Regions from separate parts of the Rothia sp. HMSC08A08 genome, predicted to be linked through region 2. Evidence: riboswitches for the same ligand, from Rfam matches in the RefSeq annotation. Region 2 holds a riboswitch; the other holds the start of a gene.
What was found. A riboswitch is a leader RNA that binds a small molecule or an ion and turns the genes downstream of it on or off. The one in region 2 is predicted to bind thiamine pyrophosphate.
Positions count from the first base shown of each region.

Region 1: it holds a riboswitch for thiamine pyrophosphate, as region 2 does, so the genes downstream of both, HMPREF3164_RS02465 (bifunctional hydroxymethylpyrimidine kinase/phosphomethylpyrimidine kinase) here and HMPREF3164_RS07400 (ECF transporter S component) in region 2, are expected to answer to the same signal.

Region 1 is NZ_KV793057.1:110,073-126,161, reverse strand. Features, by position in the region: gene HMPREF3164_RS02490 (nitric-oxide reductase large subunit) at 1-1,778, shown strand, start outside; gene HMPREF3164_RS02485 (transposase) at 1,784-2,593, shown strand; gene HMPREF3164_RS02480 (slipin family protein) at 2,753-3,535, shown strand; gene HMPREF3164_RS02475 (NAD(P)H-dependent oxidoreductase) at 3,745-4,293, shown strand; gene HMPREF3164_RS02470 (NAD(P)H-dependent oxidoreductase) at 4,541-5,095, shown strand; gene HMPREF3164_RS02465 (bifunctional hydroxymethylpyrimidine kinase/phosphomethylpyrimidine kinase) at 5,207-6,850, opposite strand; TPP riboswitch at 6,951-7,075, opposite strand; gene HMPREF3164_RS02460 (DUF6318 family protein) at 7,274-8,038, shown strand; gene HMPREF3164_RS02455 (hypothetical protein) at 8,091-9,173, shown strand; gene HMPREF3164_RS02450 (ABC transporter ATP-binding protein) at 9,286-11,019, opposite strand; gene HMPREF3164_RS02445 (ABC transporter transmembrane domain-containing protein) at 11,012-12,838, opposite strand; gene HMPREF3164_RS02440 (DEAD/DEAH box helicase) at 14,025-16,089, shown strand, end outside.
Region 2 is NZ_KV793076.1:2,056-17,172, forward strand. Features, by position in the region: gene HMPREF3164_RS07360 (DUF2247 family protein) at 1-466, shown strand, start outside; gene HMPREF3164_RS07365 (low molecular weight protein-tyrosine-phosphatase) at 622-1,110, shown strand; gene HMPREF3164_RS07370 (nucleoside/nucleotide kinase family protein) at 1,114-1,761, shown strand; gene HMPREF3164_RS07375 (hypothetical protein) at 1,926-2,129, shown strand; gene HMPREF3164_RS07380 (regucalcin) at 2,291-2,716, shown strand; gene HMPREF3164_RS07385 (aminotransferase class IV) at 2,734-3,633, shown strand; gene HMPREF3164_RS07390 (energy-coupling factor transporter transmembrane component T family protein) at 3,723-4,523, opposite strand; gene HMPREF3164_RS07395 (ABC transporter ATP-binding protein) at 4,527-6,185, opposite strand; gene HMPREF3164_RS07400 (ECF transporter S component) at 6,276-6,875, opposite strand; TPP riboswitch at 6,932-7,034, opposite strand; gene HMPREF3164_RS07405 (DUF4235 domain-containing protein) at 7,334-7,567, shown strand; gene HMPREF3164_RS07410 (MFS transporter) at 7,793-9,187, shown strand; gene HMPREF3164_RS07415 (hypothetical protein) at 9,278-10,507, opposite strand; gene dcd (dCTP deaminase) at 10,541-11,137, opposite strand; tRNA gene HMPREF3164_RS07425 (tRNA-Gly) at 11,279-11,349, shown strand; gene HMPREF3164_RS07430 (hypothetical protein) at 11,600-11,785, shown strand; gene HMPREF3164_RS11205 (hypothetical protein) at 12,344-12,508, shown strand; gene HMPREF3164_RS07440 (MT-A70 family methyltransferase) at 12,962-13,813, shown strand; gene HMPREF3164_RS07445 (BglII/BstYI family type II restriction endonuclease) at 13,788-14,498, opposite strand; gene HMPREF3164_RS11075 (hypothetical protein) at 14,653-14,880, opposite strand; gene HMPREF3164_RS11565 (antirestriction protein ArdA) at 15,017-15,117, opposite strand, start outside.

The DNA of each region.
Region 1 (16,089 bases), on a different contig from region 2:
AGGATTACACCTACACCAATAACTGGCCCGCAGAACCAAACGTTGATAATAAACCTACTGCAGACCTCATGGTTTGGTCGGCTCTATCGCTCATCGCCCTCATTGGCGGTACCGGCTTGTTGTTTGCCATATATGGTCGTTGGTCGCGCACCATCGGTTGGCATGGCGAAGAAGCCCCAGTCCTTGACTTCCGCCAGCCGGATGAAGTTAAGCTCACCCCCTCCCAGAAGGCAGCTGGACTCTTCTTCATCACGATTATTGTTCTATTCCTCCTGCAAGCCTTGGTGGGCGCTCTCACCGAGCACTATCGCGTTGAAATAGACGGGTTCTTCGGTATCAATATGGGTGAGCTACTGCCCTACACCGTGTCTCGAACGTGGCACGTACAGCTCTCCCTCTTCTGGACGGCTGCAGCGTTCCTAGCTGGTGGTATCTTCATTGCCCCGCTTATTACCCGCAAAGAGCCGAAGAAGCAAGGTCTACTCACCGTCGTCCTCTTCGTGGCCGTGGTTATTGTGGTGCTCGGTTCGCTTCTCAACGAATGGTTCTCGCAAAAGGGCTGGATACCCGAGAACACTATCTTTGCGCAGCAGTGGGAGTACCTTGATCTGCCGCGTTTCTTCCAGATTCTGCTCACCGCTGGTATGTTCATCTGGATTGTCATTGTTTGGCGTACCCTTAGCTCACGCCTCAAGAGCGGGAAGAAAACCTCCATGCCTTGGTTGTTCCTCTTCTCAGGTCTAGCAATTCCGATGTTCTACGCCGTAGGTATGCTCGCTGGTCAGCGCACCCATTTCTCAGTCGCCGAGTTCTGGCGCTTCTGGGTGGTACACCTGTGGGTTGAAGACTTCCTCGAACTCTTCACCACTGTGATGGTCGCCTACGTCTTCGTACTCTTGGGTGTGGTGCGCGAGCGCATCGCTATCTCCATTATCATGATGGATGCAGTGCTCTACTCCGCCGGTGGTGTGGTTGGTACTATGCACCACACCTACTTCGCTGGTACTCCTTCGGAACAGATGGCATTCGGTGCGTTCTTCTCGGCAGCAGAGGTTATTCCGTTGACCTTCCTGACTGTTGAGGCGTGGGGCTTCATGCAGTTGGGGGCTCGCCAGTACTCCAATCGCACCAAGCCGTTCCCGCATCGTTGGGCTGTGATGTTCCTTATTGCTGTAGGCTTCTGGAACTTCTTGGGTGCAGGTGTCTTCGGATTCCTGATCAACCTGCCGGTTGTTTCGTACTACGAAATCGGCACCGCACTCACCGCAAACCACGCGCACGGCTCTATGATGGGTGTGTACGGTATGTTGGCACTGGCCTTCGCGGTGTTTGCGTTGCGTTACCTGATTCCTGAGAATAAATGGCCTGAGAAGGGGCTAAAGTTCTCATTCTGGGCCTTGAACATCGGGCTGATCTGGATGGTCTTCATTTCGCTTCTGCCGCTGGGTGTCGCTCAGTTGTATAAGTCCGTGGGTGAAGGCTACTACGAGGCCCGTTCCTTCGCGTTTATTCACGATGGTTCAACTGTGATTATGGATTGGCTGCGCTTACCGGGCGACGTGATCTTCTTGGCTGGTATCATCCCGCTGATCAAACTCGCATGGTTGGGTATAACTTCGTACTTCTCACAGAAGAACAAAGAAACTGTTCTGGAGCTCCCCGAGCCGCCGCTATACGAGTTGGTGGATGACGAGCGTATTGCCGAGTTTGCGGGTGCTAAGGCTGCTGACGAGCTTCCCGAACAGACCAGTCCGTACCGTAGCGATCGTCGAGGCTGACTATCATGCCTGAGCAAATTGCCGGAGTATCCCTGATGGTGTGGCTATCCAGCGTTTATGCGCTGGGGCTAGTCGCCGTCGGGTGGGGCTTCGATATTCTTGCTAAGCGCACAAGCCAACGTTTCGTGGCATCCCGGACTTTCGGGTTCACCTACCACGAGAGTAACGATGCGTGGCTCTGCCCCGAGGATCAGTGGCTATGGCCGGTAGCGTTTGATACGGATAATCGTGTGATGCGCTACCGCGCCAAGCCGAGCGTGTGCAATACCTGTCCTATTAAGGACACTTGCACCGTCTCGTCTAATGGGCGTGAACTTACGCGTGAAGTTGATGAGTGGCCTTACTCGGAGTCGGGTAAGTTCCATCGCGGTCTTGCCGTGACGGTTGCGCTTTTCGGTCCTATTATCGTGGGTGCTACGGCTCTGGCCTGGCATGCTCCCTTGGAGCTGCTGGTGGAAGCCGCCGTTATTGTGGCTTGCTTGTCACTCACCTATCCCCTAGCCATCAAGCTCATCAAATCGCCTGAGAACTTTGTGGCAGATCCTAAACATATTCCTGGGTCTACTGCGGATGAATCGGTGGCGGTTAAGATGGATAGGTTTGCCGCCAAGTGGGGCGGTATTGGCAATGAGCGTAAGCGCCGCACCGACGATGCTCGTAAGCAGATAATCTCTACTGCAACTTTGCCTGTGCGTTCTTCGCAGATTGATCCTGATCGTCCGGCGTGGAGCGGCGAGGGGACTTCTACCCCACGTCTGCATAAAACTACCGCAGAGGTTATTCAGGAGCAGAATCTCGAAGAAGTCTCTCGTTAGTGTGAGGATGCGCGCCCCGGTTTCTAAGGTACCGTCGTTGATGAATTGGTAACCTAGAGATCGGGGTGCGTATTGTCACCGCATCTAGATTTTTTCTCAGCACGCATCTACACAGGTCATTCCTACTGACCGTTACCAACATATTTTTTAGAGGACATGATGGATTCTCTTACCGTTCTTTCGATTGTTATTCCGATTCTTGTAATCGTTGCTTTTCTGATTATTCGTACCCTTCGGGTCATCCCTGAATATCAGCGCGGTATTTCTTTCCGCTTCGGTCATCTGCGTTCCGAGCTAAAACCTGGCATTAACCTGGTGGTTCCGCTCATCGATTCGCTGCAGCGCGTGGACATGCGTGTGATTACGCTGACCATTCCCCCGCAGGAAGTTATCACAAAAGATAACGTTCCTGCGCGCGTGAACGCGGTAGTACTTTTCCGTGTGATTAGTGCAAAAGACGCCGTACTTGAGGTCGAAAACTACCCGATCGCTACTTCTCAGATCGCTCAGACTACACTACGTTCGTTGTTGGGGCGTGTGGATCTTGATACTTTGCTGGCGCATCGTGATGATTTGAATGCGGATTTGCAGAGCATTATTGATTCACGCACCCGCCCGTGGGGTATTAAAGTCGAGCTGGTTGAGATCAAGGATATTGAGATTCCTGAGGCCATGCAGCGCGCAATGGCTCGTGAGGCTGAGGCTGAGCGTGAACGCCGCGCCAAGATCATTTCGGCACGTGGTGAGCTTGAGGCTTCATCTCAACTTAAGGAGGCTTCTGACATTCTCAGTGATTCACCAGCTTCGTTACAGTTGCGGTATTTGCAGACTCTCTTGGAGTTGGGCGCTGATCAGAATTCGACGGTTGTTTTCCCGCTTCCGCTGGATATTGTGGGACCGCTTATGGGGGCTTTGAAGGGTGCTTCTCACGAAGAAAAGTAACAGCAGCCTTCGATAAATATCACAGAATTATCCGGAACAGTTCTTTCCTACAGACTCGGGAAATATAGCTTGTTCCGGATATTTCTTTAACCTATTCACCTCAGGGCGTAGAAATCATGAAAATAAGCAAGGAACCTAGCAGCTCTACTTGAGGCTCGATATATTGGATTCCTAACTTTCCTGTTTATCGCACACAGATTGGATTTATCATGTCAAAGATTCTTGTTATTTCAGGTCACCCGAACCTGCCAGATTCCACCGCAAATAAGACGGTTCTTGATGCCGTAAAAAACCATTTTGGCGATGCGATAAACATGCGTGAACTCGACAAACTGTACGTGAATGGTAAATTCGATGTCTCAGCCGAGCAGAAGGCACTCGCGGAAGCAGATATCGTGGTGCTTCAGTTCCCTGTGTACTGGTATTCGGTGCCGGGCTTGCTGAAACAGTGGATTGATGACGTTTTCGAGTACGGCTTCGTATACGGTTCGCAAGGCACGGCGCTGCGCGGTAAGAAGCTCTTGATTTCTGCGACTGCGGGAGCTCCCGAGAATATGTACCGTGATGCTTTGCCGTATGAGCTCACAACCACATACGCCGATTTTGGGAATACTGCCGCTTTCACGGGTATGGAGTTGGAAGAACCTATTTTCAGCTACGGCGCATCAAGCGATCCGGGGAATACCGCAGCGGTACGGGCTATTGGTGAGAATCATGGCACCAAGCTCATCGCTAGGTTAGAATCCTTGCGGGCTTAGTATATTGCGGTTGCTATTTTCTTTTTCGGCTCCATCGCATTAGGTATTTATCATGCATTTTATGGGTAATGTTGTGCATCGTACACCTTCTGGAAAACTAAAAGCTTGTTAGCAGTATGTATTAGATTCGGCATAATGTTCACAGGCAGACATAGAGAATAGCGTGCTAATATACGAAGGTGGCAAACTTGAGCTTATACTTGAATCAGCACTCACAAGCTCATGATTCTGATGTTTACTAGATTGGATGACTATGTCTAATATCCTGATTATTTCGGGGCACCCTGACCTTACGACTTCTAACGCTAACAAGGCTATTCTTGATGCCGTGCGGGCACGGTTCGGCGATAACGTCAAGATTCGTGAGCTCGACAAGCTGCGTGTAAACGGTAAGTTTGACGTACCTGCTGAGCAGAAGGCACTTGTGGAAGCAGACGTCATCGTTCTGCAGTTCCCGGTGATGTGGTATTCAATTTCTTCTCTGCTGAAGCAGTGGATTGACGACGTTTTCGAGTACGGCTTCGCGTATGGAGAAAACGGCACCGCTTTGCAGGGTAAGAAGCTTCTGATCTCTGCAACCGCTGGCGCTATTGAAGATGTCTACCGCACCATGCTGCCACGCGACGTATCTGCCACGTTGACCGAGTTTGAGAACACTGCAGCGTTTACCGGTATGCCTCTTGAGGAGCCACTATACAGCTACGGCACCACTGGCGACCCCGATAACCCCGCTGTTGCTCGCGCCATCGGTGAGGATCACGGCAAGCGTCTCATTGAGCGTCTGGAGGCTCTGGGGGCATAGTCCCTTCTACGTGCTAAAAAGGCTCTTTATCCGAATCAAGCGGTGAAAAATACGCTTTATATGGATAAAGAGCCTTTTTTACTTTTTCGCGTGGGGCCGGACGGTGTGAGTTTACCGCAACGCTCTATGAGCCTGGTCGAAAAAGTCACGTTCATATAGGCATGCGCTCATATATGCCTGCGCGGCGGCAACACGCTGACTGGGGGAAGCCTGCTCAAATGCTTCCTCAACAACCGCCACGCAGCGGCGCACATCTGCAGCAAACTCTTCGCTGCCATACACCGAAATCCAGGCATTGTACGGATGTTCCTCGTGGGTTTTCTCCAAGAGCCGGTAACCGATCTCAAGGTACAGCCAGTAGCATGGAAGCGCCGCAGCTGCGCCCACCACATAATCCTCGCCAGCAGCAGTAGCACGTAAAAAGTTCGTGTACCCCATTGTCACTGCCGAAGGTGCACCACGCCGAATACCCCCCTGCTCCGCAGGAATAGCGGGATGCGCCGCCAACCATTCATCGTGCAAAAGCGATTCCTCAACAATTGCCGCCTGGGCACCCGCAGCCCAATGCACCTGACCTTGCGGTGAGGTGGCACGTGCCGAAAGAGTAGCTAAGGCGCGAGAATACTGGGCAAGGTACTGCGCATCTTGGTCTAAATAGAAGCCGAATAAATCCTCGTCAAGCGTGCCGTCGCCCAGCCCGCGAATAAAGGGCAAATCGAGAATGTCACACCAAATATCACCGGTAGCTTGCCACAGGGCGGCAGTCCACGGACCCGCCGGGGCTACCTTCGACTCTGGGGATTTCCGCTGCGCAGGTTTCACCAAATTCTTGGGGCTCTCGCCCGTAAGATTTTTATCAGCGTATAAGTGCTCCCACGGTTTCGTATCGGCTGCATGTTCCAAACGGCGAGCACGTGCCTGATGATCGACCGGTCCGTGACCCTGCCCGCTGCCCACGTGCAGTTCCTCACCCGCGATAATAGCCTCGTTGAGCCACCGGGTGCTCCAAGCCAGCGCGTTCGTGAGTACTCGTACACTCAGCTCATTATTGCCATTCACAAGAGCAAGTCCAAGGCGGGTAGCAAGACTTGATGAGAGTGAGCACCCGGTACCGTGGGTATTCTTTGTCTGGACGCGAGTGGTAGCCACATGTGTATGAGTTCCATTAGGGAAAACAGCCGAGTTTCCAGCGTCCTCCCCCGTCAGGTGACCGCCCTTAACAATCACGGTCGTGCCAGTGCTCCCCGCGAGCTGAGCCGCCTGGTGATGCGCCTCCTTCAAAGTCTGGGCAGGGTTGCTCTCACAAAGCACCGCGAGTTCGGCGATATTCGGAGTGATAACATCTGCCTGCGCCACCAATTCGCGCAGTGCCTGCTCAGCGTCTTGACTAATCAGGCGATCGCCGCTGGAGGCAACCATCACCGGATCAAGTACCACCACTGGTACCGGATGTTCTGCAAGCCAGGTCTTGACGGTGGTGATAGTTTCAACATCGCCGAGCATACCAATTTTAACGGCATCCACAGTCACATCGTCGAAAACTGCCGCAAGCTGTTCCTGTAAAAACTCGGTAGGTGGAGCAAAAATGCTGCGAACCCCTTGTGTATTCTGTGCGACAAGCGCGGTTGTGGCGCACATACCGTAACCACCGCTTGCGGCAATAGACTTGAGATCAGCCTGGATTCCAGCACCGCCTGTAGGGTCGGTTCCGGCAATGGAAAGCACACGAGGCGTAGATGTGTTTAATAGCGTCATAGCTATAAGTCTCCTTGGGATGGGCGTGGCATCGCTGCAAACGCACCACGCTATCTAGATAATGATGAATCGGGTGTTTCAGAAAGAAGGTTAAGGCTGCTCTGCCACGGTTCGATATCCCTTCGCTAGTTCTAACTAGAGCAGGTTCAATGGGTATATCTCAGCTCCAGACAACAGCGCCGTGCTGTGTATCCGTTACAAAATGGAGCACCCCATATCGCGTTTTCACTGTAGCATATGCTGTTGGGCTCAATAGGTTCACGGACTTTATGTGTCATTGCCGTGCACATATCTCTAAGTTTTGGTAATTTTCAAACTCTTATAAAGTAATATTTCTTATTCTTGACATGTAACAGTACTGTTGAAAAGGGTCGCGCTCCCCTGCGGCCTGCTGTATATTCACCCAACCACGAAAGTTCACTGATGAGCATTCCTGCCCTTAGGCACAATAGTGTGCCTCAAAAAGTCCTCAACCGTCGTGCCTTGATAGCCTTCGCATCGGGGATCTGCGTTACTGAGTTCCTGACCGCTTGCGGAGAGCAAGCACATGAGACGGCACCTGCTCGTGCCGAAGCATCCAACACTACAGACGGTCGCTCCAGCCCACATGGTACCGAATCTGCCTCACCTGAGGCACAGGCGCATCCGACCTTCACTAAGGGTTATTCTGGTGGCTCTGAAGCGCCCAAAGGTGAGTACCGTCCTGCAGACGAAAAAGGACCCGCGCAGAACGTCCCCAAGCCCAAAAAGCCCGAAGATATTGGGATTGAGACACCGGAGGCGCTTATGCACTTCATCGATTATTGGAATGCTTTAGGAAACTACGCTACCCAAACCGGAGATGTACAAACTTACGCAGATTACACTGCCGCAGGGTACAAAGAAGTTGAAAAATTCTGTAACCATATGCAGCGTCTGTACGATAAGGGAGGCTGGGTCGTAGGAGGCACTCGCAAGATTGTCGCCGATCCCTCAACTTTACGTTCGCCCAGCGATCATGTGTACCTCATTGTTGGCAGAATAATTTCGAATGATTACGTTATCTTAGATAACGAGCAGTACAAAACGTTCTCATTCCCCGCTTCTCAAGAAAACGACAATATTCTTGAGTTTGGTGTTGTATTCCAGACAAGTAATGGCCATTGGTCATTTGCTGGTACAGAGAAACTTGATGTCAATGTCAAATAAGAAATACATCTTCTGCGTCACAACGTTGCTCTTTCTCTGTCCAACACTATCTATGTCTGCCTTCGCTACTGATTATTCTGGCGATGCTAAAGGAGGAAAAATAACAGTCATTGGGCGGTCTTCTTCATCCAATAAACCTGACCAGCAAGGACCTAATGAATATGAGCAATCTGAATTTAACAGATATCAGAGCCAAGAAGCACCCATAGTTACACCTGATACAGGCTCTAACGCTCCCGCAACCGTGAGTAGTGTAGGAAATACCTTCGATGTCTACAATGGCAATGCTTCTAAAGATGCGCCCTGTATCTACCAAGGGAAACCCGGTAAAGTAGCCCGTGTGCCCCTACCCATTGACGATTCAGGCAACTATAAACAATACGGTGTCGTTCAGTCAGGAAACGGCGGTATAGCGTGCGTTCCCAACGATCCTGCAGACCAAAACACACCTGAAAACGAACCTACTGCCGATAACGCCCAAGTTCGCACCCAAAAGATAGAGCACCAGGTTCGGGAGCAACTCGCCGAACTTACCACCACAAAACCCGCACTACATTTCGACGGGCATGAGCCCCACGTCAATACCGGGATCAACACAAACTTCTATGTGACCGGTGTTAAAACCGAAGCACGTGATACTACTATCCTCGATGAAGAAGTCACGATAGAAGCTGTTCCCGTTGCCTATACCTATGAGTACGGTGCCGGCGACCCTGTGTACACAACGCGGGATTCAGGAACCGCGCAAGGCTCTGTCTGGGACAAGAGCAAACGTAACTTTAAACCCACCGACACCAGCTATGCTTTCAAAGAATCCGGCAACTATCATGCTTACGTTACTGTCACCTATCAGGGTCGGTACCGTCTCAAAGGTGGGGACTGGAATATTGTTGGTTCGCTTACGGTTCGCAGTGATCCCACTCTAGTACGCGTGTGGGATACCGAGGTGCATTCTGTAGGTAAAACCTGCCACGAAGACCCTGGTGCTCGAGGATGCCCAGCACATCCGGATGAGCCCGATCGGAATAATCCGAATCCAAAGTTAACGCAGCCTGACCCGGTGACAGGGCAGCATTGGCATCGCGATGACTCGGGAGCAGGCGATACCGAATGGCGGCTCCATAAGAAAAAATAAATCCCAACCAATTCTATAACCTGTCCGAGCGTCGTACACTTTTCTTCTCTATCGTGCCGTTGTGCCCATCTACGAGAAGGACAGAGAGTGTACGGTTCTTGACTATCATCTTCTAGGTCAGAGCGAAAATCTCAGCGGGCGTGCCCTCAGCGGTAATCATGCCTTCCTGAAGCAAAACGGCGCGGTCTGCCAGGGATGCGATACGCGCATCGTGCGAGATAATCAACACAGCACGATTCGCGAGCACGGCCTGTAATGATTCGGTCGCGTCCACAAGCTCAAGCTGGGTGGTCGATTCATCAAGAATCACCGCGTGAGGGTTTGCCGCGACGATGCGCGCTAAAGCAAGCTGCTGAATCTGGTCACGGGTGAGTTCGTGCTCTCCCGTACCGATACGCGTCTTCAACCCTTGGGGAAGCTCACGCCACCAACGAGCGCTAACAGCATCCAGAGCTTCACCGATCTGTTTCTCGGTGGCTTCTGGTACTACAGCGGTGAAATTATCAATAACGGTACCAAAGAAAATATGTGCTTCTTGGGTACAAACCAGTAGTCGCGGCCTACCATCTTCGTACTTGTCAGTTGGAAATTCCCCATTGCCAACTGGTTTTCCCAGCACACGGATTGTACCGTCAAGCGCACTCAAGGAACCGCCGATGAGCCTTGCAAGCGTGGTTTTTCCAGAGCCAGAACGCCCAACTAACGCTAAGCACTCCCCAGGCGCAATCTTTAGATTAATATCAGTCAGTACAAGCGCATCTGAAGAATAACCGTACGACACATGGGAGCACTCGATTACATGTGTGGTATTCCCCAAAGTTTCATGATGTTGTGCTCTACGAATATCTTTGCGCCGAGCACGCTGCACTTGCGCCAGATTAATAATCCCGAACACGCGCCCCATATTAACCAGCATTATGCGTATATTGCCCACGTGATGCCCCAAAATATCCGCCATAGTTCTCAAGCTGAAAACCATAATGGATGCAGTCGCCAAGGCACCCCAGGTTGCCCACCCTTGCATGACGCAGAAGGACCCCCAGAGCAAGCAGATAACGGTAGGGAACCACGCATTCAGAGCATCAAGCGTGTAATAATTCTGGCGTATACGCACCATCTTGAGTGTAGCCCGATAACGCCGATCGTTATCAGCCTCGAATGTTTCGTTGCGAGCATCATGCACCCCAAGTTCACGAATGGTGGATGCGCCCCGGACGTTCTCGGTCAGCACGCTATTAAGCTCGCTCGTAATCTCCTGCACGCTCTGATTTTCACGGGCAAGACGCGGCAGAAAATATCCCATCAACACGCCCAAGCCGATAATCATAGGCAAGAAGATAACGCTCAGAGGTACGCTGAGTGCGGCAAGTGAAACCATAGAAACTACGAAATACAGAATCACAAAAAGAATTTCGAGCAGGTCAAAGCTGACGGCGTTCGAGGCTGAAGACAGGTCATCAGTCACTCGTGTGAGCAGGTCACCGCTGCCGGATTCCTCGACGGTTCGCGCATCAAGATCTAGAGTTGCATCGATGGTATCTATACTTGCTTGGCGTGTTACGAGGGCGCCAAGACGGGCGGCGCTGTACATAGCCAAAAGCATCACGATGGCTTGAGCAACAGTAGCGGCAAGAATGATCAATACAGGTTTCCACGGAAATTGCGCATACTTACCAGCCACAACGTCGTCAACAGTTGCACCAATCTGCAGAGGCACTACCGCGCCCATGACGCTGCTCAACACATAAACCATAAAAGTGAAGAACGCACGCCCTCTATAACGCACAATATAGGAACCCATTTTCTGCACAACCACACGGGATGGTTCGGTTGGTAACTTAGACATGATTTACCCTCTGGGTTTCGATATTGTTATCTCGCGCAATACGCCGAGATACTTCTGCAGTTGTCGAAATAACGTAAATAGTCTCAAAACTCGCAAGCAGCCCAGGATAGAGCTCTGGCGCTGTAGGCGTGCCCACGCATTCCTCAAGTCTGTCGTAAATATATTTCTGGCTTGGCTCGTCCACAGAATTAAGGGGCTCAGTCAAAATGAGTATTTGGGTGTCCTGAGCGAGCGCACGTGCGAGAGCTAAACGTTGGCGTTGTCCGCCCGACAGGTTAGCCCCTTCGCTAGTGATCAGCGCTTCAAAATATTCATCTGGATTTCGCCCACCCAAACGGTAAGCAATTTCGCTAGAGTCTGTTATCTGAAGGAGAGCTTCATCTTTCGCTTGCGCAGCCACAGTATCTTCGGGCGGTACGGTGCCCAGACGTAGGTGATTCCGCAGAGTTCCGGCGAAAATCATAGGGTTAGGCTCACTTAGTAGAATTCGCTGTTTATCCGGCAGTTTTTCGGCAGCGAGCGCACGCACATGTTCGACAAGCGATTCTGCATACTCTTGAGCAGTCAGCTGCCAATGCCGAGGATTGATGTATACGATGCGCGTGTTGCTTGCCTTTGCGGGAACCTGCGGGATATCGACGACCGGCATATCGTGTTCTTTCTCATGGCTCACATATGCTTCAAGTTCGGTATCTGTTCGCGGTTCTTTGAGCACACCTTGACGTACCCCGGCGTACCCTTCAAGCCGAGCAACTTTAGCCAGCCCCACCTTGGCGTAACGCCATTCGGTGAGAAAGTTTTGTGAAATCCAGACGGGCCCACCCATCATGGCGATAATAGAAGCAACCGTTACTAGGGAAGCAGCTGGAACATCAGGTACCCAGCGTCCGTTCTCAACATGTCCCGTCAGCGCGAAACCAATACCAAGCAGGGTGACTGTTCCGCTGAGGAATACGCGGATAAGGAACATCCAGCGATGAGTTTTCTCATATTCCATGAGAGCATCGAAAACATCATCTGCTCCCTGGTGATAGCGCTCGCGCATTTGCTGTTCAGCGCCCAGTCCCGTGATGGTGCGTAGTCCCGTTGCTATATCTGAGGCACGCGAAGAATTTTCACCATCTTTCGCGCGGTATACGCCCACTTTACTTTCCATGAAGGTGGAGTATTTCGCCAGAACCCATATCACTAAGGCTGTTCCGGTAAGAGTCACCGCAGCAGTGAGCGGACTAATGAGCCACAACTGTATAGCGCCTAAAGTTGCGATAATCATGGCGTTGGTGAAGAGAGGGATTGAGAAGAATACTGCGCTGATACGGCGCACGTCTTTGCTCATAACGGTAACCATCTCACCCGCATTGTTCTTATGCGCTGCGCGGTTGAGCAGGGCGTTAATATAGGTGCGCCAGTCGCGGTCTAGCTCGGCACCAAATTTCATGGATGCGCCCCACCCAAAGTATTCGTTGAGCGCGATAAACCCGATGGAGACGACAACGACCCAAAACAGCAGCCAGGCATCAGCCGTGTGTCCTGCGATTTGGCGGTTGATAAAAGTGCCCACGACAACGGGAATGCCGATAGCGCCTATACCCGCAGTAGTTTCGCCAAGCATGGGGATAACCCAACGGTACCAGGGATATGTATAACCGGGGGCACTCACACGTAAAGATACCCGATTTTTTAGGTCATCGTCAGAAATACCTACCTTGGGAGTTTGTGAGGACTGTGTAGGATTTTTCTGCTGGTGCTGTGTCGTCTTTGTACTAGTGGGAGCTTCTTCTGTACTTCTTTGGTGATGCTGCTCATCCACGTTCGCCATATGTGCCTCGCTTATACCCTCTATTTCATTAAATATTGAGGCTAACACATTTACCTTATATATGTGACATGTTGCATTGCAGATTTTATAGTTTTCTACTGTACCGCTTATTTTCACGAGGGCCTACAGAAAACTAGCTACGATAGTTTTGTAGACAATCTAGATGAAACATACACAGCATGGGATGTCACGCAGTAATTTTTGGCGCGAAGACTCAAGATGCTGATTCAATACGTTCATGTGCCGCGGTAGAGTACATTCTCTACTCCACGGTTCGATAGTTCTTGCGCAAGCGCCACAATTTTCTCCGGGGTGACATCGTGAATATCCGATGAGGTTTCAAGAAGTATTCCCTGATACAGGGGTTTTCCTAAGTCGCTGATTAGTTCGCATACTGCTGGTTCGCTGAAATAGGTTTTCTATCCTAGAGATGGTGTATACGCTTCTCTTTTCGGTACAGCACGTAACCAAGTGGTTGTCGTCCATGTGGCTAAGTGCGGTGACCAACAACGAATAATTGTTTCTAGCAGTTGGTGGCCGGCTTCAAGAGTGAGTTCTCCCTTTGAAGATTCTGGCACTTCGGGGCTCCGCCAAAATTTGATAAGGACATAGTTTTTAAAATTCTTATTGTCGTTTTGTATTCCTACGCATCCTTGGACAATTATTGGGAGCGGCCCTAGATATTCCAGGTTAAAGTAGTACCCAAATGAGGCGTCTGCGTCTGGAGTTTTTGCGCCCTCTAGCTGGCCCAGTAGCAGATCAGTCAGTCCGGGAGTAGAATTTTCAACATTGGCCCCTAGCCGCTGAGGAGCTTCACGCATGATACGCTAGTGTCCACCCGGGTACAATGACTCAAACGAGGTCATAAAATGGTGAAGTTCTGACACACAATCATCAAGAGTATTTTTCCTTGCGGTCGCCCAGTATCCCGCTATTTGTGTGTCCTTTAAGGATATTCTCATGCTATATTGCGTACTCCTTATCAGAAGGGAAACTAACCGCACTTCGCTATACGCAAGTCTAACAGTCAGAGGGGTTTCTGCTAGCGTAAAAAATGACCATAACCTAAGTTTCCTGCGGCGTGTATATCTTGCGCAACGCAATAGTTACCCAATATTGTGCGCATCGCTGATTTTGACGGGTTCTGCTAATTCTCTGCCCCTAGACTCGGTAAACTTGAAGCACCATGAGCATTCTTGAATACCTTTCCCTCAAACTCGCGGAGAATCCCGGCGGTTACAACCGGCGCGACTATACTGGCAATCCGCTCACCCCGGATGAAATCTATGAGGCGTTCATCGGGTGGATCTCCAGCCGAGGCATGACACTTTACCCAGCTCAAGATGAAGCTGTCTTGGAAATTGCGGCGGGGAATAACGTGGTGCTGGCTACCCCTACAGGATCGGGTAAATCTACAGTGGCGGTGGCGGCGCATTTTACCGGTTTGGCGACTGGGCAGCGTTCCTACTACACCGCACCCATCAAAGCGCTTGTTTCCGAGAAGTTCTTTGATCTTATCGAGATTTTTGGTGCCGAAAATGTCGGTATGATTACCGGGGATTCGGCTATTAACGCGGATGCCCCCATTATCTGTTGTACCGCCGAGATCCTGGCGAATATTACTCTGCGCGAGGGTAAGTCTGCGGATGTCTGCCAAGTCATTATGGATGAGTTCCATTTCTACTCTGACCCACAACGCGGCTGGGCATGGCAGCTGCCGCTTTTAGAGCTTCCACAGGCGCAATTCTTGCTCATGAGCGCGACCCTAGGCGACACCACGCGCTTCCAGGAAGAGATGACGACGCTCACCGGCCGCGAAAGCGTGCTGGTTGCCAGTAGTGAACGTCCAATTCCGCTTCATTTCTACTACTCAACCGACCCCATTCAGGAAGCGGTTCAGGAGCTTGTGCAGACTAAGCAAGCCCCCGTCTACATTGTTCATTTTTCGCAGAAGGCCGCCCTGGAACAGGCAAACGCGCTGCTGTCGGTAGCTATTGCTTCAAAGGAGGAGAAAGAGCAGATCGCGCAGCTTATTGCGAAGTTCAGGTTTGGCCCGGGTTTCGGCAAGGCGCTGAATAAACTGGTGCGGGCTGGTATCGGTATTCACCATGCGGGAATGCTCCCTAAATATCGTCGTCTTGTGGAGAGGCTTGCGCAGGCTGGGTTGTTAAAGGTTATTTGCGGTACCGATACCTTGGGCGTAGGCATTAACGTGCCTATTCGCACTGTACTTATCACGGCCTTGTCGAAGTTTGATGGGTCGAAGAACCGTCGCCTGCGCGCACGTGAATTTCACCAAATCGCGGGACGTGCCGGTCGAGCTGGTTTTGATACCGCTGGTACCGTAGTGGTGCAGGCGCCCGAACACGATATAGAAAATGCGCGCCTATTGGCCAAAGCACAGGCGAAGTTCGGTGACGATACAAAGAAGATTAATCAGTCACTGTCGTCTAAACGCAAGAAAGCGCCGGAAGGTTTTGTGGGTTGGTCAGAGAAGACCTTCGATCAGCTGGTCGCGGCAGAGCCTGAGCCGTTGACCTCTTCGTTCGATATTACCCACTCAATGCTTTTGAACCTGATGCAGCGCCCTCAGAACCCGGTGGTCGCAGCCTATCGCATTCTTCAGGAGAATCACGAGCCTCCGCAGCGTCGCCGGGAACTTTTGCGTAAAGCCGTCAGTATCTATAAGGAACTACTGACCGGCAGGGTTATTGAGCGCACAGATACCCCAGATGAGCATGGCTCATACCTGCGGCTTACCGAAGATTTACAGGATAACTTTGCTTTAAATCAGCCACTTTCGGCATTCGCGGTGGCAGCCATTGAACTTTTGGATCCTGATTCTCCCAACTATGCTTTAGATGTTCTTTCGCTGATTGAGGCAACTTTGGAACCGCCTCACCTGGTGCTATATGCACAGGAGCGTAAGGTTAAGAACGAGCTTTCAGCGCAGCTGAAGGCAGACGGTGTGGAGTATAACGAGCGTATGTATGAGCTCGATCAGGTAACCTACCCTCAGCCTCTCACTGAGTTAATCGAGCAGGCATACACTACGTATCAGCAGTCGGCACCCTGGGTGGCACGCTTTGAGCCGCATCCAAAATCTGTGGTGCGTGATATGTACGAGCGCGCTATGGGCTTCAACGACTTTGTGCAGTACTATGCGTTAGAACGTGGTGAGGGCGTGCTGTTACGTTACCTTTCAGATGCGTATAAGGCGCTGCGGCAAACGGTACCCGAGTCGGCCGTCA
Region 2 (15,117 bases):
TTTACGCTGGGGGCTCGCGCAGGGATACATCAGCCGCGCGGATATTCTGCGATACGCATCCGATCGGCTGAAGGAAGACTCCAGTGACCTAGAATACAAGCTCTACCAGTGCAAACCCGAACACGCCTACCGGGTTGATGGGATTCTGTCCGAACTCGCGCAGCACGAAGACTCCCCTGAACTCACCAACCCCGACCCCGGAAGCACCGACCCCCGCCACGCGCTCTGGCTGTACCTGCTACTCAAACATGTGTATGAGCACCGCAAGAACTTTGACGACCCGCTGGGCGAGGTAGAAATTCTTTACGCCGATTTTGGCTACCCCAAGGATGTGACCCCGTTCGTGCGATACATGCCCCCGACCGACTATGACCCTTCAACATACACTCGCCAAGAGAACATCGACAGACTCTATGCTCTGTGGGAGGCGTACTTGCGCGAGGCTAAAACCCGTTTTGAGGTGTAACAGCCAAAACTTGCCTGCCTATCTAGAAGAGTTTTTTGCATTCAGAAGCGATAAGCTCTTCTGAATGCAAAAAACTCTTCTGAATAGAAACGACGCTTCGGCAGGCAGCCCTAATACCGCTGCCTTTCCTGTTCCGCTGGCATACACTTAAAACCATGTACCGCATCATGACTGTCTGCACCGGAAATATTTGCCGCTCCCCCGTGGGCGAGTACCTGATTCGTGAGCACGCGCGCCAGGCGGGGCTTGAGGTTGAGGTTGCGTCCTCCGCCATCACGGACTACGAGATCGGCAACCCCATCGACACCCGCGCCGGGCGCATACTCACCGCGCGCGGCATCGACCCCAGTGGGCACCGCGCATCCAGATTCGTTGCCGAAGACTTCGACCGCTACGACCTGATTCTGGCGATGGACACCCCGCACTACCTGCACCTGAAACAGCTTGCGCGCACCGAAGACGACAAAGCCAAAATCCGTATGATGCGCTCCTTCGACCCCGCAATGGCGGGCAAAAACCTGGACGAGCTGGGCATCTACGACCCCTGGTACGGGCAGATGCGCGACTTCGAGTACACGACCGAGCTTATCGACACCGCGGCGCGGGCGCTGATCGCCGAGCTGAGCGCAACCCCGCAGGACTAACGCATGGGTGTGTGGAGCACAGGTTTCGGCAACGGCTACGAAACCAACAACGTTGAAGAAATCTTGGAATTCTGCCTGAAAACATACCGCGGACTCGCCCTGCCGCCTACCGACGAAGACGGGATACCACTCGATACCAACGCCCTCAGCGACGCCGCATTACCGCTTATCATCGGTATCGACGGGCGCAGCGGAAGTGGCAAAACAAGGCTCTCTGAGCTCCTAGAGCAGTCCTTATCTGCCGAAGGAATCGGTGTGCGCGTGCTCCACCTAGACTCTATCTACCCCGGCTGGGACGGGCTTGAGGAAGGCACAAAAGCGTGGCAGAAAATCTCGCGGAACCTGCGCAGCGGCAAGCCCGCCAGCTACCGGGAATGGGACTGGCACGCGGATGCGCCCGGCACCGAACACACGATCGACCCCGCTCAGGAAACCGTGATTATCTGTGAGGGTGTGGGGGCAATCGCCGGTACCTGCGATGTGCGCATCGTGGTGAGGGCGCCCGACGAGCTGCGGTACAGGCGGGCTATAAACCGCGACGGCGATATGTACCGCCCGCACTGGGAACGCTGGGCGGCGCAGGAAGAAGCCCTCCTCGCTGCATACTCCGCCACGTATGCGCAGGCGGACATCATCTACCGCACGGCGTAGTAGCCCTCTACCCTGCCGTTTGCTGTACCCGTGTTTACCCTCCCCTGAGATAAAGAGCCTTGAAACGTGAATAAAGAGTTAGAAATCCAGCTTTATTCACGAACAAGGCTTTTTATGTGCCCAGCGGCGGCAAAAAAGTTTAGCACCCACGCCACTTACGCCGGATGCGCGCATCCGCCGTGATGGGCACGATTCAGGCGCTTCTGGGCGGACTTGCCGCGCCCCTGGTTTCGCTGGGCGGCGAGGGCTCCTATATGCCGATGGCGTTCTCAATTCTGGGCTTCGCACTGATGACAGCACTCGTGCTCTTCACAACCCCGCGTAAGGACGCCGACTATGCGGCAGACGGCGGCGAAGGTGGGCGCTAGCGCTTCGCATCGAGCGTGTTAAGACTTTGATCCCCAAGAAGCGGGTTTTTGCCGAAAAGGTGAAAAAATATCATCATTTTCGAGCAGAAACCCGCTTCTCCTCGTAATCGCCCTAGCTGCTGGTATCCTGATAAATCCTAAGATTTTTAAGGAGGCTGACCGTGAGCACTGACGAAAACCTCACAAGTGCAGAGATCATCAAACGGTTCAACCACTTCTACGACTGCTGGCTGGATTCGATCACCGTAACCTATGCAAAGGGAACAGCTGTTCGTCTGCGATTCTGCGCGGTGGACCGGACCCATGTAGACGGCGGCTGGGAGAAGGCCGCTACCGACGACGTCTGGCGGCACGTCACCGTAACCCTGGAAGATATTTCGGACTACCGGGTGCAAGGCCCGTTCATCAGCATATGCAGCGGGGTTCATGTTCTCGAACGGGACGGCAAAATCGGGCTCGATATCGAAGGGGACAACGACAACCCCGAAACCTTCGAGGACATCGCCGAGGCAGACATATACTTTATCGCCGAAAACGCCACCTGGGAGCTGGGCCCGCTCGGCGTGCACTGCTGTGAGGGCACGTGAGCCACTACACTGGAAACATGACTAGTTCCGTGATACTCCTAAATTCAGAAAACCCGCAAGGCGTTTCCGTAGACCCCACCCAGCCGCTTATCGGCGTGGAAGACCAAGGATTTACCCGTGGCGACGGCGTTTTTGAGACCATGCTCGCCGTTGATCGGCGGGTACGAAAACTTGATATGCACCTCGCCCGACTCGAATCTTCGGCGCGTATGCTCGACCTGCCCGAACCCGACCTGCGCCAGCTTCGGGATGCGCTGGCAAACCTTCTCACCCAGGCCGTACCCGGCGCTCACACGGAACTTGGCGAAGAGCATATTGTCAAAATCATTATCTCGCGCGGGCTGCCGAATGCTTCTGCGGGAATGCCCGCCGGGCCATACACCCTGCTCATCGCATCCCCGGTACCCGAAACTACCGTGAATCAGCGACAGAACGGCGTGAAGGCCATGCTGCTGCCGCGCGGGCACGACCCCGCCGACAACACCGCATACCCGTGGCTGTTGGCGGGCGCGAAAACCCTGTCGTACGCAGTCAATATGGCGGTTTTGCGGTATGTGCACAGCCGGGGTGCGGATGACGCGATTTTTATGACCGACAACCGCCGCATTCTGGAGGGGGCAACTTCGTCGGTACTGATGGCGCGTATCGAAAACGGTGTAAAGACGCTGTACACCCCCGAACCGAACCACGGAATCCTGCCCGGTACCACGCAGGGCGCTATTTTTGAGGCGGCGCGGCGCGACGGCTGGGAGCTAGGCTACGGTCCGCTGTACCCGCAGGATCTTTTCGAGTCAGATGGGGTGTGGCTCGCCTCGTCGGTGCGTCTGCTCGCCCCGGTCACGCACCTGAACGGTACGGCGTTAGCGCACGATGCGCAGCTCACGCACCGGTTCTTGGAATACCTGGCACAGGGCTAAGGTACAGGGAGCGGCGCAAGGCTGATACTTGCGCCGCTACCTCAGCCCGGTTTTTCAGACCCGAGTACCTGGCGGCAGCTTCGGTGCGGCTACTGCCACAAGAAACGCAAGGTTCCTAGTCCCAGCGAAACCCCGTAGGCGCACGCCACGATCACGGCGGCGGCAACCGCAACATACGCATCACGCCGGGAATAGGCGGGCACGCGCGCCCAGGAACGTTTGCCGGTACCGAAACCACGCGCCTCCATCGTGACCGCAAGGCGCGAACCGCGGCGAATTGCCTGTACCATGAGCGCGAAGGCCTGCCCTGCACCGGTTTTGATGCGCCCGAGCGGGCCCTGACCCGCACCCAGCCCACGTGCACGCCGTGCCTGCCCCAGCGTATTCCACTCCCCAAATAGGATGCCGACAAGGCGTAACGCCGCCAACGCGGCAAGCACGAAACGGGCGGGCAGGCGGAAAGTTTGGGCAAGCGAATCACCCAGGTCGGTTGGGTCTGTTGAGAGCACAAACGCGAAGGTCGGCAGAATCATCGCCAGGGAACGAATCATCATCGAAAACGCCGCCGCGAGCGACCCTTCCGTGATGGTGTTCAGCCCAAAATCGAGTAGTACGGCACCGGTTTTATTAACAAGGATCGCCACACTCCAGCCGGTGGTCAGCACCGCGATCAGGATAGGCCAGCTGCGCGCCAGCAGGTTTACCGGTCGAAACCCGACCGCAATAAACCCCAGCAGTTCCAGCCCAAAGATGATACCCGCGGTTATCGGGTCTTGAATGAGGATTGCCGCAAGAACCAGCACGCCCGCAACCACTAATTTGACACCCGCGTTAAGCCCGCCAAACCAGCTGTTGCGCTCAGCACTCGGCCCGAAAAAATCGGTATTCATGCGCTACTTCCCTTCCTGAAGACTCCGGTCTGCGGGCTCATGCGGCAAGCTTTCAAGCGTGATGCTCCGCCCGCCCAAAGCCGCCGTAAATTCGAGATCGTGAGTCACCGAGATCACCGCAACCCCCTCAGTAAGAAGCCCGCGAATCAAGCGCACCAGTTCGCCCCAGGTGCTCGCATCCTGACCGAAAGTCGGTTCGTCAAGAATCAGCACGCGCGGCGCCGTCGCCAAAGCGGATGCAACCGACAGCCGGCGTTTTTGCCCGCCCGAAAGCGTGAACGGGTTGGCATCTAAAAGCCCTTCTAAACGCAAGCGTTCGGCGAGGGAGGCGGTGGCGGCGGCGAGCGCATCATCATCAATTTTTTCGCGGCGCAGGGCGGCGAGGCGGCGTGGCCCGAGTTCGAGTTCTTCGCGCACGCTGCCGCGCACGAATTGGTATTCGGGTTCTTGGAAAACGTAGCCGATGCGCCCGAGCAGTTGGGCGGGGGTCCAGGAGGGAATATCCCAGCTGGCGGCTGTTTTCTCGCGGGTGAGGGAGCTTTCTGCCGTTGGGTTTTGGTCGAACTCGCGCAGTGCTTCGTGCGCGTGCAGGGTTCCGTTGGGGGCGTAGAGGAGCCCGGCGAGAGTGAGTGCGAGGGTTGATTTTCCGGCGCCGTTGGGGCCGAGAATGCTCAGGTGCTCGCCTTCTCGAATGCTCAGGTTAATGCCCCCGCGCAGGGTAGGAATATCCAGGGGTACGGATGCGGGTTCCGGCATGGTTTTGAGCTGTCGTCGGCGTGCCCGTAACTGTTTTTTGCTCGGGAATTCCCGCGTAATCGCAAGGTTTTCGGCGCTTAGGAGCATGCGCCCGCTCGGTACCGCAGCGGCGGCGGGTTCGGGAACATACCCGGGCACCCACACACCGTTGGCGATGAGGGTTTCGCGAGCTTGGGCGAGCACGGTTTCGGGCGCGCCGTCGTGGGTGATGCCTCCATCGGCACCAAGCACGATGACGCGGTCCATATGCTGCGCCCACACGCCCACCCGGTGTTCGACGACGATCAGGGTGGCACCGGTTGCCGTGACCGCCTGCACCACGGCATCGCGCACCTGCTGAACGCCTTCGGGGTCGAGGTTTGCGGTGGGTTCGTCAAGCAGAATGGCGCGCGGGTGCATCGCCAGGATTCCGGCGAGCCCCAGGCGTTGTTTCTGCCCGCCCGAAAGCGCATTCGTGGGATGCTCATGCGGCAGGTAGCCGAGCCCGACGGCGGCGAGCGCATCATCAACGCGCGCCCAGATTTCTTCGCGTGCGACCGCGAGGTTTTCGGGGCCGAAGGCTACGTCATCGCCCACGCGGGCGAGTACGACCGATGATTCGGGGTCTTGCTGCATGAGTCCGATGAGTCCGCGTGCGTCTTCGGGGTCTACGCCGTCGATGCGCGCGCTACCGCTTTGGCTCTGCCCGTCGTGATCGTGCAGCACCCCGGCGATAGCGTGCAGGAGCGTTGATTTTCCTGCGCCGGAGGGCCCCAGCAGCAGTACTTTCTGCCCGGGTTCGATGCGCAGGTTCACGTTCGAGAACGCGGGTTTTTCGCGCCCGGGGTGGTGCCAACCGAAGTTGTGAAGGTCGATTGCGGCACCGCGGGCGGGCGCATCGGGGGCGGTACTGTGGGGTTCGGTCATGGTTGCATCCTGGGTTGCGGGTGGTTCAGGATGTTCCGTGTTTGAGGGTTTGAGCGTTGAGATAGGCTGTGACATACGCCTGCCTGCCCGTTATCCGCGTGCGGTACGTGCCTGCACGCCGGAGGCTAGCGAGGCGAGTACCCCGGTTTTAGCGAGCGCTTTCGTGAGTCCCCAGGAGAGTACCCCGGCGAGTACAATTCCTGAGACGACCGCGCATACCACGTAGATGACGGCTTTGAAGATTTCCATGTCTGGGTAGTAGATGATGATTTCGTTGACGCCCATGAAGAGCCCGCTCAGTGCGCCTGCGAAGGCTGCTGTGCTGAGGTTCCAGACGCGGTATCCGAACACGGCGAAGGCGATTTCTGCGCCGATTCCCTGGAAGAATCCGGCGATGAGGATTGATTGGCTCCAGGCGCCTCCGGTGAGGAATACGGAGATGACGGCGGCGACGATTTCGCAGTAGAGCGCGGCGCCGGGCTTGCGGATAAGGTACCCGCCGAGCACACCGGCGAGCAGCCACATACCGGCGACGATGGGTCGGTATTCAGGAACCGCCGCGAAGAGTGTTTTAGTGGCGGGGTCTACGGCAATATCCCAGATCCAGAAGATTACCGCGCAGGCGGCGGCGACCACAGAGACGATGACGATTTCATTGACCCGCCAGCTGAGGCGAGATTTTTGAGACATATTTTCCTCCCATGATTGGAAGGGGAACATCCACACCCGTTGCGGGTGAGGTGTTGAGAAAACATATTTCGACTCCCTACGCCGGTACTAACCGGATCAGGTTCGAGGGTCTGCGTTGCACTCTCAGCGCCCGTCTGCGGCGCTCCCCTGTCGTGTTGCTTCGAGAGTTCGAAGCCTATAAACGTTTACATTCTATGCTGTATGAGTCGTTTTCTGTGAGTTCGTTGAGCTTTTGAATCGGTTTATGACAAGAACGTGCGGCAGGTCGGTAATATGATTCCTTGATTTGCCGCTAGTATACGCCTTTCAGACCCGCAATACTGTGCTTTTTCTCACATTCTAGAGTTTTTACCCCGATTTTTCGTGTATACGCGCGTTAAAACAGGTCATGTTCTCTGCATCTGAGCCGCAAAGCCGATAGGCTAGGGATAGTCACTTCTGATTTTTGAGGAGAAGATATGAACCCCGTAGCAAAGATTGCTATCACCGGTGCCAATATGGCCGCCGCCGCCCTGACAAGCAAAGGTCTTGGCGCAGCGTGGAAGCGTGTGACCGGTAACGAACCTCCTGCCATCGGCCCCGAGTCCGAAGACACTCTGCGCAATGTTATTGTGTGGACCGTCATCACCTCCGTGGTGGGTGCCCTGGTAAGCGTCGGTATTGCCCGCGCACAGCGCCGTTTCTTCTCATAATTTCACGGTGTATTTTGGGTGGATGCGCCGCCCCCGCAGCCTTCCCGCTGCAGCGGTGTGCGCATCCTTTCTGATGTGCTGAATAGTCTGCCTGTTCAGAAGAGAATAAGGCACTCGGCAGGCTGGGAGGCGATGCCTACGGCAGTGTCGCCGGGGTAAGCCACGAAACCAGCAGCAGATTGAGGGCGCCTAGCTGCGTCTTACACGAAAGTGAACACATCCGTTATGACCTCACACGTTCCCGATCACAGTACAAGCCGCCGTTCGGTCACGTCCTGGGTACTGTGGGATGTTGGCTCATCAAGCTTTGGCACTATCATGATGACCTTCATCTTCACGGTCTACCTCACCAGCTCCTATTTCGGGTCTACCGAAAGTGCTTCTGCAGCTCTCTCTTTGGGATTGACTGTCTCCGGGGTCTGCATTGCGTTTTTTGCTCCGGTCAGCGGCCAGCGCGCCGATAAATCCGGTACAGGTATCTTCTGGCTGGGTGTGAACACGCTCAGCATGGTGCTTCTTTCTGCTCTGTGTTTCTTCGTGGAACCTAACCCCGGGCACCTGTGGTTAGGCGTGATCCTGATTTCTGCGGCGAATATCTTCAGCGAATTCGCCGCCGTGAACTATAACGCCGTACTGCCGCGAGTTTCAACCCCGAACAATATTGGCAAAATCTCTGGAATCGGCTGGTCGGCGGGTTATGTGGGCGGTCTGGTGGCCCTGATTATCGTGTTGTGGGGGTTTATTTTTGAGCCTAATGGGCTGCACCTGAGCACCGATAACGCTTTCAATATTCGTGCGGTAACGTTGTTTTCCGCCCTGTGGTGCCTGGTCTTCTGCGCCCCCATCCTGATTCGGATGCGCCGACGCAAACACGTGTTGCCGGAGGTGCTGCCCACCCGCGAGCTCAGGTTCCTAGAACGCGGTCTCTCGCGTCTTTCCCCAGCGCGGCAGGGAGGACTATTCGCCTCCTATAAAGAACTGTGGCGCACCATTGTCAGACTTCGTAAAACTGCCCCTCAGACTCTCTATTTCCTGTGTGCCAGCGCTATCTTCCGCGATGGTTTAGCCGGTATCTTCACCTTCGGCGGTGTGCTGGCGGCTGGTTCCTTCGGATTCAGTACTTCGGATGTCATTATTTTTGGTGTTGCCGCCAATGGTGTTGCTGCCGTAGGCGCGGTGCTGGGCGGGTACCTGGATGACTATCTGGGCCCCAAAAAGATTATTATTTTCTCGCTGGTAGGCATCCTGATTGCTGCCGTGCCCCTGCTCTTGTTCCCCTACCCTATGACCTTCTGGATTTGCGCGCTCATTCTCGCCCTTTTCGTGGGACCCGCGCAGTCCTCGTCGCGTACCTTCTTGGCGCGTATCGCCGATCCCGGTACGGAAGGTGAGCTCTTCGGGCTGTATTCGACAACAGGTCGCGCAACTAGCTTCTTGTCCCCCTTGCTCTTCGGTCTGTTCGTCACGATTTTTAATGCTCAGGTGTGGGGTATTCTCGGCATTATGGTCGTGGTGCTGGCGGGCCTGCTGCTGGCCCTGCCGTTAGAATCGCCACAAGCGCTTCACCTGCGCAAGGCACGCCGCGCCGAAAAGAAAGCGGCCAAGGCGGCGCAGCGGTAGTTCTTTACTCACCTACACCCCTCCGACCTACGAGTCTTAACCCGCGAGCAGATAGCGAATTGCTATCTGCTCGCGTATTTATTGGGTTTTTTAGTTCGAGTCTTCTTCGGTATACAGCGGATCATCTACGGTGCGCATCGTGAGTATGCCGCTTTCGGATAGCTGCTCAACGACCTGGCGATGCGCATCCTCGGGCAACCCCTCAAACAACTCACGCATAACCTCGTAGTGCTCCCGCACCGTCAGTTCGTGAGCGGCGTTAATCCAGCACTCTGCCGCGAATGCGGAAAGCTCATCCAGTGAATCTCCGTGATGCAGCAGGAATCTTTCTCTATCCACCAGATACCCGGTGGTGCCGAACATGCGTTGAAGAACCTGCGTACCGTTAGGGTATACGTTCGGCAGGCGGTCGGGCACCTCAAAGGTCTCGTACTCGTCCACTCTCTCGGAGTTCGGGAGCACAGCATTCTCGGCGAGAAGTTCACGCACGAGCGGCTCAATATCTTCAACCTCGGAATACACCAGCCGCCATACGCCGCCGCACTGCTCAAACAGGCGAATAATCGAGAGCACACCTTCGGGGTTGAGCGCCACGCCGGAGGTCTGCTCGGCAATCGACATGAGCGCATCCCCCAGGCTCACACGCTCAAGATAGGGTTTCGTGGGCTCATCGGTGCGCCCCACCATGACGACGCGAGTGGCTGTATAGCTCGTATCCTCACAGTCCGCCGCGTTCAGACCCAGCTCAACGGGGTTATGCTGTTCCTTCGGCTCGTCGTCAGAAACAACCAGCGACAGCGGCTTTGGGTAGGGGTAAATCTCACGGTCGGCACCCACGATCGTGGTTTCGTCCGTCAGATAGGTGAACTTCTTCCCCAGATACTGCGCGGCAGTCGTCTTCCCCCGCCCCGAAGCACCCACCAGCACCAGCGCGCGCTTCGTAGCAGGGTCGCCAATGGCGGCGGCGTGCAACATAGTACGCTTACCCGCCAACTGCTGAATCATCGCAACCGTCAGATTAGACGTCAGAGTCTCCAACGCCTGCTTCTCGTTCTGAATATTAAGAATCTGCAGAATCCCGAACGGGTTCACCAGGTCGGGGTGCTCATCAAACAGATTCACGCTCCCATCCGTGAGCACAATCGCGTGCGCCACAGACTGGGTTGCCTCAAGGGCATCGTGCACACTATCGAAGAGGCGCGGGGATAGACTCCCCCAGGTCTGTACGATCTGCTCGCGCAGCGCATCGGGAACACCGGGACCAAAAATAACCTTCAGATCGGCACCGGCAGGGCTTAAAGCCATTGTCTTGAACGACAAGGTATCTCCTTGAAAAAATCATGCGGACGGCGACTAGTCGCCAGATTTCTCAACGGGGATCTCTGTACGGTGAAAGTTCAGGTAGCTGCGCGATGCGGTTGGTCCGCGCTGCCCCTGGTAGCGGTTTCCGTATGCGCCGGAACCATACGGATGCTCAGTCTCGCTTGTGAGCCGGAAGAAACACAGCTGACCGACCTTAGACCCGGGCCACAGCATGACCGGCAGGGTCGCCATATTAGACAGTTCCAGGGTCACGTGCCCTGAAAATCCGGGGTCAATGAACCCTGCGGTTGAATGGGTCAAAAGCCCCAAACGCCCGAGTGAAGACTTACCTTCCAGGCGAGCCGCCACATCCGCAGGCAGGGTCACCTGTTCGTAGGTGGAACCGAGCACAAACTCGCCCGGATGCAGAATAAAAGGCTCGTCGGGGGCAACTTCCACCAGGCGAGTCAGTTCTTCCTGCTCCTGCGACGGGTCAATATGCGGGTACTTATGGTTGTCAAACAGACGGAAAAAGCGGTCGATGCGCACATCGACGCTCGCCGGCTGAATCATCGAATCGTCAAACGGCTCAAGTACGATACGGCCGTCAGCAATTTCTCGTCGAATATCGCGGTCTGAAATAAGCACACTCTAAGGATACCGACTCCAGACTCCATACTTCACCATTGCTCAAAAAGAACAGCCGACAAGTCAAAAATAAAAATCTGCGGCAAAGTGTGCGAACCGAGGCAGCACACGCTACACTAGGTTAAGTCCGATCACGGATGCGCGGCTGTAGCTCAATGGTAGAGCGCACGCTTCCCAAGCCTGATACGCGGGTTCGATTCCCGTCAGCCGCTCACATAAACCCCTAGCTTCTGTTAGGGGTTTTCGTGTGCCCAATTTTAGACGGGAATCGCTTCCAGGCGCGGATTTGGTACCTCGCTCGCTCGGAGTCCGCGCCCTCCAGCCCGTCAGCCGCTCTTAAATGCTCTGGTATTTGCCAGGGCTTTTCATTTTCCTCAGCTAGCCCCGCGATAGAAATAATCGAATTTACAGTAAAGTCTATGTGTGTAGCAGTACGTTGATAATCTTTTTGTTAGGAATATTATGAATAATTCCCCCATACCTACCCCAGAAAACACGGCCTTCCCCACGAGCGAATATCCGCAATATAACGAAACAACTGAAGAGGCCATTGCAGAAACCCGAGCCATGATGGGTGGAGCGCTGACCTCCCAGCAGTACAGTTCGCCTCAGGAACTTTTCGAAGAACTTGATACCTCAGAGAGCTGACGTAGAAAACGCCTCATTTCGCAGTTTATGTACATCATCACAACAAGCTTGGCGACTTGGAGTGATGTGCCCTCTCCCTTCGCCTCCCTACCCGCAGTGAACGAGGATGAAGGCCAGCAGCGGGTTGGAGGAGAGGGGTTTGCCCCGATTGTCCGACACCGTGTCTGCTGACGCTACGGTGTACCAACCACAAGACCTCCTCATGGAGAGCGGTGGGTGCACCGATGTGGATGCCTCCTCCAGTGGCGGAAACACAGGGGACATCCACGCGGGTGACACTCGACGCACATATCGATGTGCGCGTCACCCGTGAGGAGCAACAACGCCATAAAGCGGCGTGCGCAACGCGCTGGACAGCCGTCACCATGAGGTCGAGGCACTAGCTACTCAGGCAGCGATGCCTCGGCCTCCTCCCGAGCTTGCTAGGGCAGTTGAGTAGGTTCGTCGTGTAAGGGTGAACTTGAATCGAGTCGTGCGTGCTGGCAGTGCTGTTGACGAGGACATCCTTCGCGGTGCAGTCGCTGATGTTCGCATGCTTCTCGGAGGCGAAATGAGCCTATGAGCACAGTCAATGTACAGCCCATCACGAGTGTACGGGCGGCAGGGAACTACGCGCTGTACGGCGCTGGTGTTTGGCGCGCTGAGCGCCATCTGGAGGCTCTGGAGGGGCATCCGTGGAGAGGTTGTACCTCGCGCTACTCCCCCTCACCGCAGTGCTTTTAGTTATCGGCAGGCTTACGATGGGGGGCTTCTACGCCCTTGGTTTCGGACCATTGCTGAGTTGGGTTTGGAGCTCGTTCGTTGTGGCAAACACGTGGTGGAGTAAAGCGCTGATAGCCGTAGGTACTCTCGGTGGGATTGCAGCGTTTGCGCCCGTCGTCTGGTGGGCGGCGAAGAAGATCAACGACGAGCTTCGAACATAGTGAAAGGGGGCGATGGAGATGAGGACAAAGCCGATCATGGGGTCGAGCTTGAGGATCAGCGCCGCGTGGATAGAACGACCGCTCTAAGCGCGCACAGCAAGCGAAGAGACTCGATGGTTCAGCATACAAAGGCGAGAACCCACTGGACTACCAGGCTTTGATAATGAGGCAGAAGCTGTGAGGGGGCATGACAGCACGCTCAGAAAAGATCTATTATTACTCAATTAGATCTTTATTTGGTAGACTGGGATCCATGCTTGATCCAATGAACACAAACGAGGAGTTCGCTCCCCTGCCCACCGTAGAGGGTGGGTTCCAGACCGTGCTTGCCGATCCCCCGTGGCGCTTCACGAACCGCACGGGCAAGGTTGCACCAGAACATCACCGCCTCGGACGGTACGGCACGATGTCGCTGGACGAGATCAAGGCTCTGCGGGTGGGTGATGTCACTGCGGACAACGCTCATCTGTACCTGTGGGTGCCAAACGCTCTGCTCCCTGAAGGGCTCGAGGTCATGCAGGCGTGGGGGTTCCGGTACGTCTCGAATATCATCTGGGCGAAGCGTCGCAAGGATGGTGGCCCCGATGGTCGCGGCGTCGGCTTCTACTTCCGCAACGTCACTGAGCCGATCCTGTTCGGCGTGAAGGGCTCGATGAGGACTCTCGCGCCAGGACGCTCAACGGTGAACATGATCGAGACGCGCAAGCGCGAGCACAGTCGCAAGCCGGATGAGCAGTATGACCTCATCGAGGCGTGTTCTCCTGGTCCGTACCTGGAGCTGTTCGCACGGTATGCACGTCCAGGATGGTCTGTCTGGGGTAACGAGGCGAGTAATGAGATCGAGCCACGGGGGAAGGCACAGAAGGGATATGGAGGTGGCGAGATCGACCGCCTACCGATCCTTGAGCCCAACGAGCGTATGAGCGAGTGGCTCTCAGGCCGAGTTGGCGAGCTCCTTGCCGAGGAGTATACCAAGGGCGCATCTGTGCAGGAGCTTGCGAATCAATCGGGGTACTCAATTGCGCGCGTGCGCACATTGCTCACACACAGTGGGGTACCCCTTCGCGGGCGCGGACGCCCTAAGAAAGGTCAGGTCGCATCGTAGGCGAGTTCTCGAACGTTTTCGGGCTGATCGCGATGGCGAGCAAGGGGCAGCCACCTCCGTCGCCCCGTTTCATACGAGGCAAGAGCTTCTCGAGGTTCGTGGTGGTCGTTGTCGCCAGCATCTTCTTCGCTTCATCCGACGACATTCCATGCTGGAGCCGTAGCTCAGTCGCGAAGGCGCGCAGATCGCTTTGTGTGCGGGTGACAATAACACCTACGTCAATGAAGCCCGCGTCATAGAGCGCGCGGTAAGCACCGATGTCTCGATCCAGGTTGCCGTCCTTGGCGTTCCACTCCAGATCGAGGGCAACCCGACCCTTGAAGTTATCGACCTTATACCCTTCGTTGGACACGAGGGATGACGTGACGATTACCGCCGTTTCACCAGCGGGCCTGTAGGGCATAATTCGCAACTTGAGGTCGATCTCGGTGTCCACGCGCGCCTCGCGCCAGCCTCGGGAGCGGAAGCTTTCGTTGAAGCGGCGTGCGAGACCGGACTCTTGACCACCTGCGAGGATCAAGTCGTCGCTGATAACCTCGAACCCATTGAGAACAACGACAAGCTCATCGAAGAGCGTCGGGTTAGTGGCGCGTAGAATCGTCGCAGCGTTACGTGTCTCGCATATCTGGTAGCGAGAGAGCACTTCCTCAGGGAAGACGCTCATGTGCGAGGTAGTCAGTTCCATACCTTCTAGGCTATCAAGTTCGCCTCGTTTACCAGGGGAACGACACTGTTACGCGTATACACACCCCTGCTCGAGAGCGCGTCGTGCAACATCCAGCAGGAGCCCCAGAAAGAAATGACCACGGTCACTAAGTGGTGACTGGGGTCTTGAGGCCTCATAGATCTTTGAACATATACACCTCACCTTGAGGTGCATCCAGCACGGTGTAGTCGAGCCTTGCGTACTCGTAGGCATCCTCATCGAAGTAGCAGATCGCTTCCTCAGGCCAGCCCTCTTGGATCAGCTCGATCTCCTCAACGAGGTAGTCGCTGCGCGAAGGCCAGCAGTCTCTGTACCGATCCTCAAAGGAGAAGAAGTCAGACAGATTGTCTGGGTTCTCCACGTAGGAGCCGTTCTCTCTCCCCCAGGTGAGGAGCGGCTCCCAGAGGTGCTCACCCATTGAATAGCGCACCCACAGGGAGGCTTTGACAGGTTCACCCCCCCCCCGTTCCACGCGGGAAACCTTCGTGATCAAGGTACTATAGCTCCTCATGAGAGTCGGTATTCCTGTGCAAGTCAGCAGGCGTTACGTCGGCTGCATCTTCAGCTGGGAACCAGCGACCATTGAGTACGCCAGCGT